4 regions of the Salinivibrio sp. PR932 genome follow, and region 4 is predicted to be linked to each of the others. Evidence: predicted binding sites of a transcription regulator. Region 4 holds the regulator's gene; each other region holds the start of a gene.

Region 1 (3,594 bases), on a different contig from region 4:
AACCGCGTTTATTTAATTATTTACTGACCCATCGCCATAAAAACAAAATCAAAACCTTGATTGATGTGGTGAATATGACCCCACTGGTTCATGTATCGGGTATGTTTGGCACCGAGCGAAGCAACACCAGTTGGATCGTGCCAGTTGCTTGGCATCCTGAAAATCCTAATGCGGTGATCACCATTGATTTGGCGCGAGACCCAGCACCTCTTTTTGAGCTGGATGCCGATGCGCTGCGCGAGCGTTTATATACACCTCATCATGCGCTCGCGGAGGATGAATTACCGGCACCACTGAAACTGGTGCACATCAACAAATGCCCGGTCTTAGCCGATGCCAAAACGCTACGTCCGGAAGATGCTGCGCGCTTAGGGGTGGATCGCGAAGCCTGCTTGCGTCATCTAAAAGCGCTCAAAGCCGCACCAGAGCTAAGAGAAAAACTGGTTGCCGTCTTTGCCGAATCAAAACCCTTTGACGATCAGGACGTCGATAGTGCCCTATATGCAGGCTTTTTCTCGAAAAGTGATCAAAGTGCGATGGAAATTATTCGTGCGCGCGATCCTGAAAACCTTGCCGCGCTCGATTTGAGCGTCGATGACTGGCGCATAAAGCCGCTGCTGTTCCGCTACCGCGCGCGTAATTATCCGTGGACACTGACTGACGCTGAGCAGCAAAAGTGGTTTATGCACCGTCGCGACTATTTCGAGACCCATTTGCCTGCATACATGGAAAACTTACAGCAATTGGTCGATGCTCACCAAGACGATGAACACCAGCTGAAGATCCTCAAAGCGGTGTACCATTATGTGGAATCCTTGGTCAGTTAATTTTGCTTCCCTTGCCGTGGTGTCATCGGAGCCACTGGCAAGGGAAAACCTACTATCCTTCTGATAGATAATCGCTTTTCAAAATTTCCTCACACGCTGCCCAACTTCGTCTACCAAAAAAAACGTCCACATTCTAGTTGCAGAACCGTGATTTGAGTCCACACTTTTGAAAAGAGTATCGTGTGGAGTGGGCTCAATCATGACAACCAAAGTGAATACGCGCTGTTATCGATTTGCGGATGTTGATTTCGAACCAGAAAGCAGAACCTTATATTGGACCGACCAAACCATCACGGTACTGTCCTACGAAGAGTCACGCATGCTAGAAATGCTTTGTTACTACGCGGGAGAAGTGTTATCCAGCCGCACGCTGTTTAAGCAGGTCGCATTACCGGATAGTTCGTTTGCGCAGCACCAAAGTGTGGTGACGTCTTTAATGGCAAAATCCTATCGTAACGGCAAAAAATGCTTGCCATTCGAAGTGGTGGGCGAGTTTGGCTACCGCGTTGCCCTACCCCAACAAACCCTGTCGCACCGACCCGCACCGCGAGCACAACCACAAGCCGATGAGACACCATCGCTCGCGAAACCGGATGATTTACAAGCGGCAGACTTTAGTATCACCAAACCACTGATCGTATTACTTAGCGCTGCCAGTGTGATTATTGGCATTACAGCGTTGCTCACTTAGGAGTTTTATTCTTGTGGGCTAGCGAGCACACAACATCTGCTCGCAAGCTTTTTATCAGTAGAATGGAGGCGACATGGCAAAACATTTGTTGCTATTGCTACTCTACATTACTCTTCTGTCGGCCCCTGCCGCATGGGCACAGAGCGGCACCAATCATCAAAACGGTGTACCACAAACACTCGTGATCCATATGGGTGAACTGCCAGGTCTGATTCAACTTGACGGGTCAGGGCCTTTCGTGGATTTTGTGCGCTTTCTCGATGCGCAAGATCCGAACGTACAAATCGACATTGAAGTTTTTCCCATTCATCGCGCGATTAATGGCATCGTACAAGGCAACGCCGATTTAATGCTACCTGCCGTGCGTCCAACGAAAACAGTCACCGATTTACCGTTTGCATTTAGCAGCGAATCGTTTGGCGATGTTACCCATGTTTTGTATACCAACAAACATAAGCCGCTACCAGTTGATGTCCTTTGGGCTAATCCCGAGCGTTACACGATCGAAGCCGTGCCCTACTACATGCCATTTAAAGTCACACGCTCCCACAGTATTACGCAATCTTTACGTCGCCTTGCTGCAGGCCGTATTGACGGATTCGTGTGGGCGCAAGAAGAAGCAGATTTAATACTCAAACAGTTAGGATTAACAAATATTCGTCGTGCTCACTTCGCTGATTTTCAAGATGTATTTGTGATCCCTAAGGGAGAGAAAGGTGAGGCTATTGATGCCTACCTCACTGCGTTGATCACACGCCTGCGTGAAAATGGCACGTTAGCGCGTGAGTACTACAAAGTTCATCGCCCTTACGTGGATTGGCAGCCTGAATAGCAACCTGCACACTTGTATTTAAAAGCAATCATAGTGACTGTATTTACAGGCTTAAAAATGTTGACGTCACTCTAAGTTTGAGCAACAAGATCGCCTTTGCATTATATGCGTGACATTACTCACACATTTATCAAGATCGCTTCTCTACACTGATAGGCCGTTAACCATTTAGAAGTGATGCTATGCGAACCGCACTCATTGACGCACTGACACAATTGCCAGACTCACTACAGAGCACTGTCTCGGAATGGCTTCACGCATCGGCGTTTGATGCGACCTTTACGCCCGCGCAAGTGGCAGACATGGAAGCCGCAAGTGGCCTGTCTGGCGCGGCATTGCGCCTTGCTTTGCTCCCATTAGCCGCAGCTTATGCGGTGACACCCATTTCTCGTTTTAATGTAGGGGCGATTGTCAGAGGAGAAGATGGCACTTTATACCTAGGTGCAAATATCGAACTGACTGGCGTTCAACTTGGACAAACCGTGCATGCAGAACAATCTGCGATCAGCCACGCATGGACCAAAGGGGCGACGCGCTTAACCGACATCACCATTAATTACAGCCCTTGCGGTCACTGTCGTCAGTTTATGAACGAGTTAAATGGTGCTGAGGACTTAGTGATTCAACTGCCTAAATCGGACGCTAAATCACTGCACACTTACCTTCCCGAAGCATTTGGCCCTGCCGACCTCGGTATTGAAGCGCGACTGCTTACCGACCAAACGCAAGGCTTAACGGCAGACGATATTGACGATCCTCTGCTTAAACAAGCCGTTGAAGCGGCGAACATTAGCCATGCGCCTTATTCCAGTAACTACAGCGGTGTCGCGATTGAAACAAATGACGGTCATGTGTTTAAAGGAATGTATGCTGAAAATGCGGCCTTTAATCCGAGTTTGCCTCCACTGCAAGTTGCTTTAATTGCCGCCAATATGGCGGGTTACTCGTGGGATCAGATTGCCTCTGTGGCTTTAGCCGAAGTGGTGAACAGCACCGTGAGCCATTTGGCCGACACCCAAGCGAGCTTGGATGCCATTAATCCCGACATTCCCTTGTTATATGCAGGGTTAAGAGCTTAATACAAAACATCAGGCCGCATTGATTTCTAGTCGCTCTGCGGCCTATTTTGCGCTACTATCCGAGCATATTTTTTCGGATAACCACAGCGATGAAACAAATTCATAATCCCATCCAAGGTGCTGTTTGGATGTTGATCGCCGGCCTCTGTTTTGCGCTGGTTAATA
Region 2 (3,594 bases), on a different contig from region 4:
TAGACACGATTGGGTACTCTTCAGCCAGTTTCGCCAGGTAGTGGTTAAACTCTTCTGAAGTAAAGGTTTTACCTTCACCCTTCATGTTGTAGATGCCTTGCTCTTTGTCATAGAACTCAGACGCAGCACAGTCCATCGCTAGGGTGATGTCTTTACCTAGCTCGTAGCCTGCTTTCTCAACCGCTTCTTTGATCGCAGCAAGCGCAGCAGCGTTTGACTCTAGGTTAGGCGCGAAACCACCTTCGTCACCAACCGCAGTGCTTAGGCCTTTGGCCTTCAGAACTTTGGCTAGGTTGTGGAATACTTCCGCACCAATGCGCAGTGCTTCTTTCAGGGTTTTCGCACCAACAGGTTGGATCATGAACTCTTGGATATCAACGTTGTTGTCCGCGTGCTCACCACCGTTGAGGATGTTCATCATTGGTAGAGGCATTGAGAACTGACCCGCAGTGCCGTTTAGTTCAGCGATGTGCTCAAACAAAGGCATGCCTTTCGCTGCCGCAGCTGCTTTTGCGTTAGCCAGAGAAACCGCTAGGATCGCGTTAGCACCGAACTTAGATTTGTTCTCAGTGCCGTCAAGGTCGATCATCACCTGATCGATGTCAGCTTGGGCTTTCGCGTCTTTACCTAGCAGTGCTTCTGCGATTGGGCCGTTAACCGCTTCAATCGCTTTCAGTACGCCTTTACCCATGAAACGTGACTTGTCACCGTCACGCAGCTCTAGTGCTTCACGAGAACCGGTAGACGCACCTGATGGCGCTGCCGCCATACCAACAAAGCCACCTTCCAAGTGTACTTCTGCTTCTACAGTTGGGTTACCGCGTGAATCGATAATTTCACGACCTAGAACTTTAACGATCTTAGACATTGTGATTCCTCTCGTCTGTCATTGTATTCAAAAAATAAAAAGCGGCCGCCCGTCAGGACTACCGCTTCACATTTGTGTTATAGCTCACCGCGCTGCTTTTTACCTGCAGCCGCAACGAACCCAGCGAATAGCGGGTGGCCGTCGCGAGGAGTCGAGGTGAACTCTGGGTGGAACTGACAGGCCACAAACCATGGATGTGCTGGGTTTTCGATGATTTCTACCAGCTTCTTGTCTGCCGACAAGCCCGATACAAGTAGACCGGTTTTTTCCAATTGTGGACGCAGCAAGTTATTCACTTCATAGCGATGACGATGGCGCTCGTGGATTTGAGTGTTGCCATATAGCTGATGCGCTTTAGACCCTTCAGACAGGTGGCAAAGCTGTGCGCCTAGACGCATGGTGCCGCCCAAATCAGAGGATTCGCTACGCTCTTCCACGTTACCTTCTTCATCGACCCACTCGGTGATCAGTCCCACCACTGGGTATTTGCTGTCTTTGCTGAATTCGGTGGAGTTAGCTCCTTCCATCCCAGCAACATTACGGGCGTACTCAATTAACGCCACTTGCATGCCTAAACAAATGCCAAGATAAGGCACTTTGTTTTCACGCGCATATTGTGCGGCAAGGATTTTGCCTTCGACGCCGCGATCGCCAAAACCACCCGGAACCAAAATCGCATCTAAACCATCGAGCAGCTCAGTGCCGCGGGTTTCGAGATCTTGTGAGTCAACATACTTGATGTTGACAGTCAGACGATTTTTCAATCCGCCATGCTTCAGCGCTTCGTTGACAGATTTATACGCGTCAGGCAGTTCGATGTACTTACCCACCATACCAATGGTGACTTCGCCCATTGGATTGGCTTCTTCGTAAATGACTTGTTCCCATTCAGACAGGTCGGCTTCTGGCGCTTGGATACCAAAGCGCTGACAAACCAAGTCGTCCAGCCCTTGAGAGCGAATCAATGAAGGAATTTTGTAGATTGAATCCACATCCTTCATGGTGATAACCGCTTTCTCTGGTACGTTACAGAACAGTGCAATTTTTGCACGCTCATTGGCTGGAATTGGACGCTCACTACGGCAAACAAGGACATCCGGCTGGATACCAATTGATAGAAGCTCTTTTACCGAGTGCTGGGTAGGCTTGGTTTTCACTTCACCCGCCGCTGCCAAGTATGGCACCAAGGTAAGATGCATAAACATCGCACGCTCACGACCGACTTCCACGGTCAGTTGGCGAATCGCTTCAAGGAATGGCAGTGATTCAATATCACCGACAGTGCCGCCAATTTCCACGATCACCACGTCGTGACCTTCACCACCGGCGATGATACGGTCTTTGATCGAGTTAGTGATGTGTGGAATCACCTGAATGGTGGCTCCCAGGTAATCTCCGCGGCGCTCTTTGCGCAGAACATCCGCGTATACGCGACCAGAGGTAAAGTTATTACGCTTGGTCATTTTGGTGCGGATAAAGCGCTCGTAGTGACCGAGGTCAAGGTCGGTCTCGGCGCCGTCTTCCGTGACGAATACTTCCCCGTGCTGGGTAGGGCTCATTGTCCCTGGATCCACGTTGATATAAGGGTCGAGTTTCATGATGGTGACGTTGAGGCCACGCGCTTCAAGAATGGCTGCCAATGAGGCTGCAGCAATACCCTTACCGAGGGAGGATACAACACCGCCCGTAACAAAAATGTAATTCGTCGTCATGCTAAACCTGAGAGTTGGATTTAGAGGAAATTAATGGAAATCTGGACGGGAAGTCATGATACCAGACCCCACTCACTCCCACAACGTGAAAACTATCACACACCATACTGTTTTTATTTGTCGCAAATCAATGATGAAACTTACAGCGTGTTGCTTTTTTCCTGCTTTTTGACCTGTTGCCACGCCGATTCCAGTTCATCTAACTGACATTCTTGAATATTTTTTTCATCATTGCGTAATTGAGTTTCAACTTGACGGAAACGTCGTTCGAATTTTTGATTCGCGTTACGCAACGCGGATTCCGCATCCGTGCCTACGTGGCGTGCCAGATTCACCACCGAAAATAATAAATCGCCGATTTCTTCTTCCACCCGCGCGGGGTCTACCGGCGTGATTGCCAGTTCTTGCTCAACCTCGGCAATTTCTTCGCGCACTTTATCGAGCACCGGCGCTACCGCATCCCAATCAAACCCCACTCGCGCACAACGCTTTTGCAGTTTGTGCGCACGCACCAGTGCGGGAAGGCCTAACGTAACGCCGTCTAATACGCTAGTGGGTTGTTCTGACGCCGCCTTGTCGGCACGCTCCTGCGCTTTAATCCCTTCCCAGTCAGGGCCGTGCAGCGGTTCACCTTGGCTGTCTTTAGACCCAAAGACATGCGGGTGACGACGGGTGAGCTTGTCACAAATCGCCCCCACGACGGCATCAAAATCAAAGCGATTTTGCTCGCGTCCCAATTGACTGTAGAACACTATTTGAAAGAGTAAATCGCCTAATTCATCTTTTAGGTCCGACCAGTGTTCACGCTCAATGGCATCGGCCACTTCGTAGGCTTCTTCGAGCGTGTGAGGCACGATAGAGGCAAAGGTTTGGGCTTTGTCCCAATCGCACCCTTTTTGTGGGTCGCGCAAGGTCGCCATGATAGTCAGTAAATCGTCAATCGACGCCATACTTCGTTATCCTTAAAAAAACGCCCTGTCGATAACAGGGCGTGATGTTTATCTGAGTCGTTTG
Region 3 (3,594 bases), on a different contig from region 4:
CTTTTTGTAGCTCCTTATCAAAGCGTTTTCTAAGGCGACGAAACTCCACTGACGCATCATCTAATGCGGCATCTAAACGATCGAGCTCTTTTTGAACATGCAAACAGCTAGCCGGTGCAATGTCCTCTAACCGTGGCTGAGAATCGTCACACCATGCATTCGCAATCCCTACCCCGGGTGATGCAGGAACCCCTTCCAACAACACGGGTGACTGTGACGCATTCAGCCATCCACCTTGTGCATTGGCATGGGCAAACACCACTGCCAGTTGCGCGGCAAGGGTGACAAGAAACGACTCTTCACTTTCGTCAAATTGACGCGGCTGGTGTTGCTGAACCACAAGTACGCCCAGTACCGTTTTGCGATAAATAATGGGCGTACCTAGAAAAGACTGGAAGGCATCTTCCCCTGTAGCCGGGAAAGGTTTAAACGCGGGATGCTCGCGCGCATGGGCCAAATTAATCGGCTCTGCGCGCTCGCCAACTAATCCTACCAAGCCTTCACCAAAAGACAGTGAAACTTGCGCGGCAGGATCCAAGCCTTGGGTGGCCATCAGATTAAAGCTGGCTTGCTCGGGATTGGCAAGGTACACAGAGCAACACTCGGTATGCATCGCAACACAGGTTTGCTGCACTAGGGTTTGCAGCGCCTGATGAAGATCCGCCGATGCGGCTACGCTCTGAACAATATTTCTAAGCTGTGTCAGCACCGGCTTCCTCCTTAAACGTTATCCTCGCTTGTTCCGACGTCGAGGCTTACGCTCCTTAAAAGGCATCGCTAACGGCGCAAACTCTTTCATTGCGCGGCGGTATACTTCGCGTTTGAAAGACACAACCTGACGTACCGGATACCAATAACTGACCCAACGCCAGCCATCAAATTCCGGGGTTCCCCCGCGGGACACATTCACTTTCGACTCATCGCATTCCAGCTTCAACAAAAACCATTTTTGTTTTTGCCCAATACAGACTGGCTTGGAGTCCCAACGTACCAAACGTTTCGGGAGCTTATACCGTAGCCAATGACGGCTAGTACCCAAGATGCGGACATCTTTTTTGGTCAGCCCCACTTCTTCGTAAAGCTCACGGAACATGGCTTGTTCGGGACTTTCCCCATCATCAATCCCGCCTTGCGGGAACTGCCATGAATGCTGACCATATCGACGAGCCCAGAGAACCTGACCGTGGCCGTTACATATTACTATCCCCACATTGGGACGATAGCCATCGCCATCAATCACTGGACGACCTCAATGATAAATCTCTACTGAGTCTGATTTTTTCACAAAAAGCCGCTAAGGGTAAACAAACATTGTGGATTAACCCGTGTTTTTGCGCACTCGTCGTCATCTGAGGATAACTTAGGGCCTAACAGGAAGTTATAAACATAGCAATGAGAGTTTGCGCACATTTATTCACGCTTTCTGTGGATAGATTTGTGAAGAAGCAACGAAAAAGTCTAAAACGTCATCAACTCAAGATCATAAAATCTGATTCACAATTAAACAAAGAACAAAATAATCGTTATAAATCAAATCATTGAATAGACAAAAACCAACAAAGATCCTTGTGGCGATCTTTCGATCATCCTTTGCACACAGATCGCTCAAAGATCCATCAGTTAGTAAATTATCCACATCGTTAGCGCAAAAATCCAACAATATCGTGGATTACACACTTAACACTGGCAAAAAGGGTACTGTATATATGATCATGGTCGTGAATCTTATACGCAACACTTATCTTTCTGTGGATAACTAAAGCAACGCCAGATAGATCTTCACCATGAGGATCCTTGCGCCTTGCTCGACGCTTAACGATAATGCCGGTCATCTTGTGCCAAACATTATCCGTTGCCGAAAAGCTATCCGTATGCAGTCACCACAGTCCGAATCAGAACTCATGCAGCGTGCCGCTGATTTAGCCGGTTTCACGCTAGGGGAAGTCAGCCAAGAGCATGGGATCGTCTGTCCGGCCGATCTGAGCCGAGAAAAAGGCTGGGTAGGCATGTTGCTAGAAACCTGCTTGGGCGCGACGGCAGGAAGTAAACCCGAGCAAGACTTTGCTCATTTAGGGATTGAGCTAAAAACGATCCCCGTAAACGCGCATGGCAAACCACTCGAAACCACCTTTGTATGTGTTGCGCCTTTGACAGGTATTAGTGGTGTACAGTGGGAGCACAGCCATGTTCGACACAAACTCTCCCGTGTCCTTTGGGTTCCCGTTGAAGGAGAACGCACCATCCCACTCGCAGAGCGACGCATAGGCACTCCCCTGCTCTGGTCACCCAGTCGAGAAGAAGACGCGCAGCTGCGTGCCGATTGGGAAGAGCTGATGGATTTGATTGCCTTAGGACGGGTGAATGATATTACCGCGCGTCACGGCCAGTATTTACAGCTGCGCCCTAAAGCCGCTAACAGCCATGCACTTACCGATGCGTTTGGGGCAAAGGGCGAACCGATCAAAACCCTACCGCGTGGCTTTTATCTGCGCACCCAGTTCACCCATCATATTCTAAGCCGATTTTTCGTCAGCTGACCGAACGGCTTAAAAGCGTATCGGCATATCCTCTTTGCAGGGCGGTTGATCACCGGTGGCAAACTCGTCGTAGGGGTCGAACAAGCGCAACACACCTTGTTCAATCCCCAGCGCCTTTAAGCGGTCTCCCACTTGACCCACATTATCAAACTGCATCACTTCACCAGTAGCATCGTCACGCAAAGGTTCGAGGTGGTGTTTCACCTCCACTTCAACGGAATATTTCGCACCACCGGCGTGGGCCATCACATAACACTGGGGGCAAGAGCGCGGGTCGGCGCGCATCCATGCCTTAAGTTGTCCATAGTTCATGATGCTCTCCTCATTATGATCTTTATCAGTTAAGAGCAGGATCTGAGAAACTGTCAAGCAAGGCACACAATGCTTTTGCTTCGCAATAAAATTCTCTACTATGGAATGCCATAGGTCGATTGCAGACAAGGAGACAGGATGCAATACCACCGCCTGCCCCATTCCACCTTAGATGTCAGTAAAGTGTGCTTGGGCACCATGACCTTCGGTGAGCAAAACACCGAAGCCGATGCTCATGCGCAATTGGATTTTGCCTTCGAGCGCGGCGTTAATTTTATCGATACCGCCGAAATGTATCCGGTTCCGCCCAGCCAAGCCACGCAAGGCCGCACTGAGGCGTATATCGGTAGCTGGTTAGAAAAGTCGGGGAAACGTGATCGTGTGATTTTAGCGACTAAGGTCGCAGGCCCACGCAATGTTCCTTACATCCGTGAGGATATGTCCCTCAATCGTCGTCATATTCATCAAGCGGTTGAAGACAGCTTATCGCGCTTAAAAACTGATTACATCGATTTGTATCAGGTGCACTGGCCACAGCGTCACAATAACTGTTTTGGCAAATTGAACTATCCGTATCAAGACGAGCACTCCGGCGTCACCTTGCTAGATACCCTGGATGCGTTAAATGATCTGGTGAAAGCCGGTAAAATTCGCTACGTCGGGGTGTCCAATGAAACGCCTTGGGGCGTGATGAGCTATTTGCACTTAGCCGAGAAACACAGCCTGACGCGGATTGTATCGATCC
Region 4 (3,594 bases):
ACACCGCCTCCCATTGTGGGCTGCGGTGTAAATTCAGACTGATCAATGACAGGGCTCGTCATGTCGGCTAAACACCCAATCATCGCTGTGACCGGTTCATCTGGCGCAGGCACAACCACGACCTCCGAAGCGTTTCGCAAGATGTTCAATATGATGAACATCAAAGCCTCTTGGTTAGAGGGCGATAGCTTTCACCGCTTCACGCGGCCAGAGATGGATGTTGAGATCCGTAAAGCACGTGAACAAGGTCGTCATATTAGCTACTTTGGCCCCACGGCCAACGACTTCCCACGCCTTGAGCAATTTTTTAAAGAATATGGCGAACAAGGCACCGGCAAGTATCGTCGTTATCTACACACCTTTGATGAAGCCGTGCCTTATAATCAAATGCCGGGCACCTTCACTCCCTGGCAAGATCTGCCTGAAAATACCGACGTATTATTTTATGAAGGCTTGCATGGCGGAGTGGTGGATGGTGACGTCAATGTCGCCCAACATGTTGATTTACTGATCGGCATGGTGCCTATCGTTAACTTGGAGTGGATTCAAAAGTTTGTCCGCGATACGCGCGACCGCGGCCATTCCCGCGAGGCCGTTACGGACTCCATTGTGCGTTCCATGGACGATTACTTGCACTATATTACGCCGCAGTTTTCTCGCACGCATATTAACTTCCAACGCGTCCCAACCGTAGATACATCTAACCCGCTGAATGCAAAAGGGATCCCGTCACTCGACGAAAGTTTTGTCGTGATCCGCTTTCGTGGCATGAAGAACGTCGATTTTCCTTATTTACTGCAAATGATCAGTGGCGCCTTTATGTCTCGGCACAACACGCTGGTCGTGCCCGGCGGTAAAATGGGATTTGCGATGGAGCTGATTATTCGCCCCTTGATCCAACAGTTGATTGAGAAAGGCAAGATAGGTTAAGCGCCGTAGCGCACTTAACGTGTATTACTTCTCAGGTCGTGATCTTAGCCACATTTTTGCCGAATTTTTAGGCGGTTGGCTTAGATCAAAATCAAGAAATCCAGATAGAAAAAAGATACACTCTTGTTAACATACAGTGAGCTTGTAGCCTGCGCCAAGACCTCGTATTCTGTGCATTGGACTGATGGGTTTCCATTCAGACAAAGACAGGACGTCGTTGCCGGGCAACACATGCAGAGGAAATAAGTTATATGGTTCCAGGAAAACCTCAAACAGACCCTACACTCGAGTGGTTCCTTTCACATTGTCATATTCACAAGTACCCGTCCAAAAGTACTCTGATCCATGCAGGGGAAAAGGCGGAGACCTTGTACTACATCGTGAAAGGTTCTGTGGCCGTACTAATCAAAGATGAAGAAGGCAAGGAGATGATCCTGTCTTACCTTAACCAAGGTGACTTCATCGGCGAACTTGGTCTGTTCGAAGAGGACCAAGAGCGCACCGCATGGGTACGTGCGAAATCACCTTGCGAAGTGGCAGAAATTTCATTCAAGAAATTCCGCCAGCTGATCCAAGTTAACCCAGACATTTTGATGCGTCTCTCCTCTCAGATGGCGCGTCGCCTGCAAGTGACCAGCCAGAAAGTGGGAGACCTTGCCTTCCTGGACGTGACCGGCCGCATTGCACAAACCCTACTGAACTTGGCGAAGCAACCTGACGCCATGACTCACCCTGACGGCATGCAAATCAAGATCACGCGTCAGGAAATCGGTCAAATTGTTGGCTGTTCGCGTGAGACGGTTGGGCGTATCCTTAAAATGCTGGAAGAGCAGAATCTTATCTCAGCTCACGGTAAAACCATTGTGGTTTACGGCACACGCTAATCCTCGCGTGTTGCGATAAAACCGGCGCTTTTGCGTCGGTTTTTTATTTTTATTGACTGGAAACTCATTACCTAAGTTCTACACTTCAAAAACGACCCATCTAACAACTGATTAACAGGATGTCGTTTATGAGAAGCTTACGTCACACCCTTGCTGCATTGCTACTCGCGGCGGTTTCTTCAACTGCTGCGGCGAATATCACCATTGTCCACCCAGAACCACGGGCTGGCTCTGCCCTCGATTTATACGCTATCGACTTGATTGAGTTTTTAGCGGAAAAATCGGGTGAGTCTGTCACGTTACAGGCCTTTCAAGGCCAAATTGGCTCTCAGTCTCGTAAAGTAGAAATGCTGAAACAAGGACGACTGACGGTAGATTGGCTCGGGGCCGACCGTACCCTTGAGTCAGAGTTACTTCCCATCCGTTATCCAGTTTTTCGGGGTCTCTTAGGCCATCGCTTGTTCATTACTAATCAAGCCACCGAACCCAAGCTTGCACAAATCAGTGACCAAGCAGGGCTCAATAATCTGACCATGATCCAAGGGCAAGGCTGGGCCGATGTGAAGGTCTTGCAGTCAGCGGGATTTCGGGTTCGAGAAATTTCAAGCTTTGAGAATATCTTTAAAGCCGTCGATACCGGACGGGCAGACCTCTTCCCGCGTGCGCTTATCGAACCTTTTAGCGAACTGGCAGAGCGACCTCAATATGCAAATCTGTTGGTCGATCCGCACTTAATGCTGATCTATCGCTTCCCGATGTTCTTGTTTGTATCGCCCCAAAACCCAGAGGTGGCGACCATGCTCAATGATGCCTTTGCGGCCGCCTATCAAGACGGATCCTTCATCGAATTTTTTGAGAATGCGCCTCTGGTAAAAGAGACCTTTGAGAAAGCCAATATTGGTGAGCGCACCTTTATTCGCGTCGACAACCCACATCTGAGTAATGAAACTCAGGCGATTGACGATAAATTCTGGCTCGATATTGAAAGTCGCTAAACACAGCCACCCAAAAAAGGAGAGCATCGCTCTCCTTTTCTTCTCTCGCCACTATTGATGCGTACTTTCAAAGATTTTATCAGCCGAGGCGGCGACAAAACCTTGATAAAGTTCACCGTCCGGAAGCGGATACCGTTTCGCAAACTCGTAGAACCCCCCCGGAATATCATGGCGTGCATCGCTAAATTGCACCGGCACGCGATCAGCCATCGTCGAGGATTGCTCCAAAAAGACTGATGCATCCCCTTTGACCTCCCCGCCAGATTCGTTAATGGTAAAACCATTTTGGCGCAAGGTATCGTTAACCGCTTGACAGCTATCATGGTTGTTCAGCTGATTCACGCTGACGGTAAAGTGGTTCGCCCCATAGCCATGCGCTGCCACCCAAGCTGCATATTCACTTTCATCCGCTAACGTCTTGTAGGTTTGCCAATCCAACTCCCACAAACGTCCTTGATGAAGAAAATCGCTCCCTTTCAGCGCATCATCGTCTACATTCGCCACTAAGTCGCGCACGATGGATTGCAATGTTGTCGAGCATTGGCCCACCATCAATTCACTAATAAACACTTTCGGCATCAAAGGGTCGGGATGCTCGTAGTGACGTGCGTTGAGCTTCTTCGCTTCAAAGGTGTACTCACCTTTCGGTTCATAGCCCAACGCAATAAAAGGACGGGCAAGCTTGTCCAGCCCTACATTAGGCAGTGCAAAGGTGCGCAGTGCAATGTGATCATTGATCAGGGGTTGGCCTTCTTCGAGCAACCCATGCACTTTCTGCGCAGAAG

What was found. Region 4 encodes CRP, which controls carbon source genes, mostly activating them, when cyclic AMP is high. Its sites were predicted from a motif close to TGTGANNNNNNTCACA; they were not measured.
Region 1: cdd (cytidine deaminase) is a predicted target of CRP. The motif match lies at 2,459-2,474, and genes of this name have one in related genera.
Region 2: BZG84_RS01035 (CTP synthase) is a predicted target of CRP. The motif match lies at 2,665-2,680, and genes of this name have one in related genera.
Region 3: rppH (RNA pyrophosphohydrolase) is a predicted target of CRP. The motif match lies at 1,394-1,409, and genes of this name have one in related genera.

The regions. Positions count from the first base shown of each region.
Region 1 covers NZ_MUFM01000039.1:16,885-20,478, reverse strand. Annotated here, with positions in the region: gene sbcB (exodeoxyribonuclease I) at 1-827, shown strand, start outside; gene BZG84_RS14460 (winged helix-turn-helix domain-containing protein) at 1,027-1,518, shown strand; gene BZG84_RS14455 (ABC transporter substrate-binding protein) at 1,592-2,350, shown strand; gene cdd (cytidine deaminase) at 2,533-3,429, shown strand; gene BZG84_RS14445 (DMT family transporter) at 3,519-3,594, shown strand, end outside.
Region 2 covers NZ_MUFM01000002.1:35,134-38,727, reverse strand. Annotated here, with positions in the region: gene eno (phosphopyruvate hydratase) at 1-868, opposite strand, end outside; gene BZG84_RS01035 (CTP synthase) at 946-2,580, opposite strand; gene mazG (nucleoside triphosphate pyrophosphohydrolase) at 2,721-3,530, opposite strand; gene relA (GTP diphosphokinase) at 3,579-3,594, opposite strand, start outside.
Region 3 covers NZ_MUFM01000003.1:43,437-47,030, reverse strand. Annotated here, with positions in the region: gene ptsP (phosphoenolpyruvate--protein phosphotransferase) at 1-709, opposite strand, end outside; gene rppH (RNA pyrophosphohydrolase) at 728-1,240, opposite strand; gene mutH (DNA mismatch repair endonuclease MutH) at 1,872-2,537, shown strand; gene BZG84_RS01860 (DUF6482 family protein) at 2,547-2,849, opposite strand; gene BZG84_RS01855 (NADP(H)-dependent aldo-keto reductase) at 2,988-3,594, shown strand, end outside.
Region 4 covers NZ_MUFM01000011.1:31,281-34,874, forward strand. Annotated here, with positions in the region: gene BZG84_RS07415 (YheU family protein) at 1-1, shown strand, start outside; gene BZG84_RS07420 (phosphoribulokinase) at 61-930, shown strand; gene crp (cAMP-activated global transcriptional regulator CRP) at 1,182-1,814, shown strand; gene BZG84_RS07430 (hypothetical protein) at 1,943-2,809, shown strand; gene BZG84_RS07435 (DUF1338 domain-containing protein) at 2,861-3,594, opposite strand, start outside.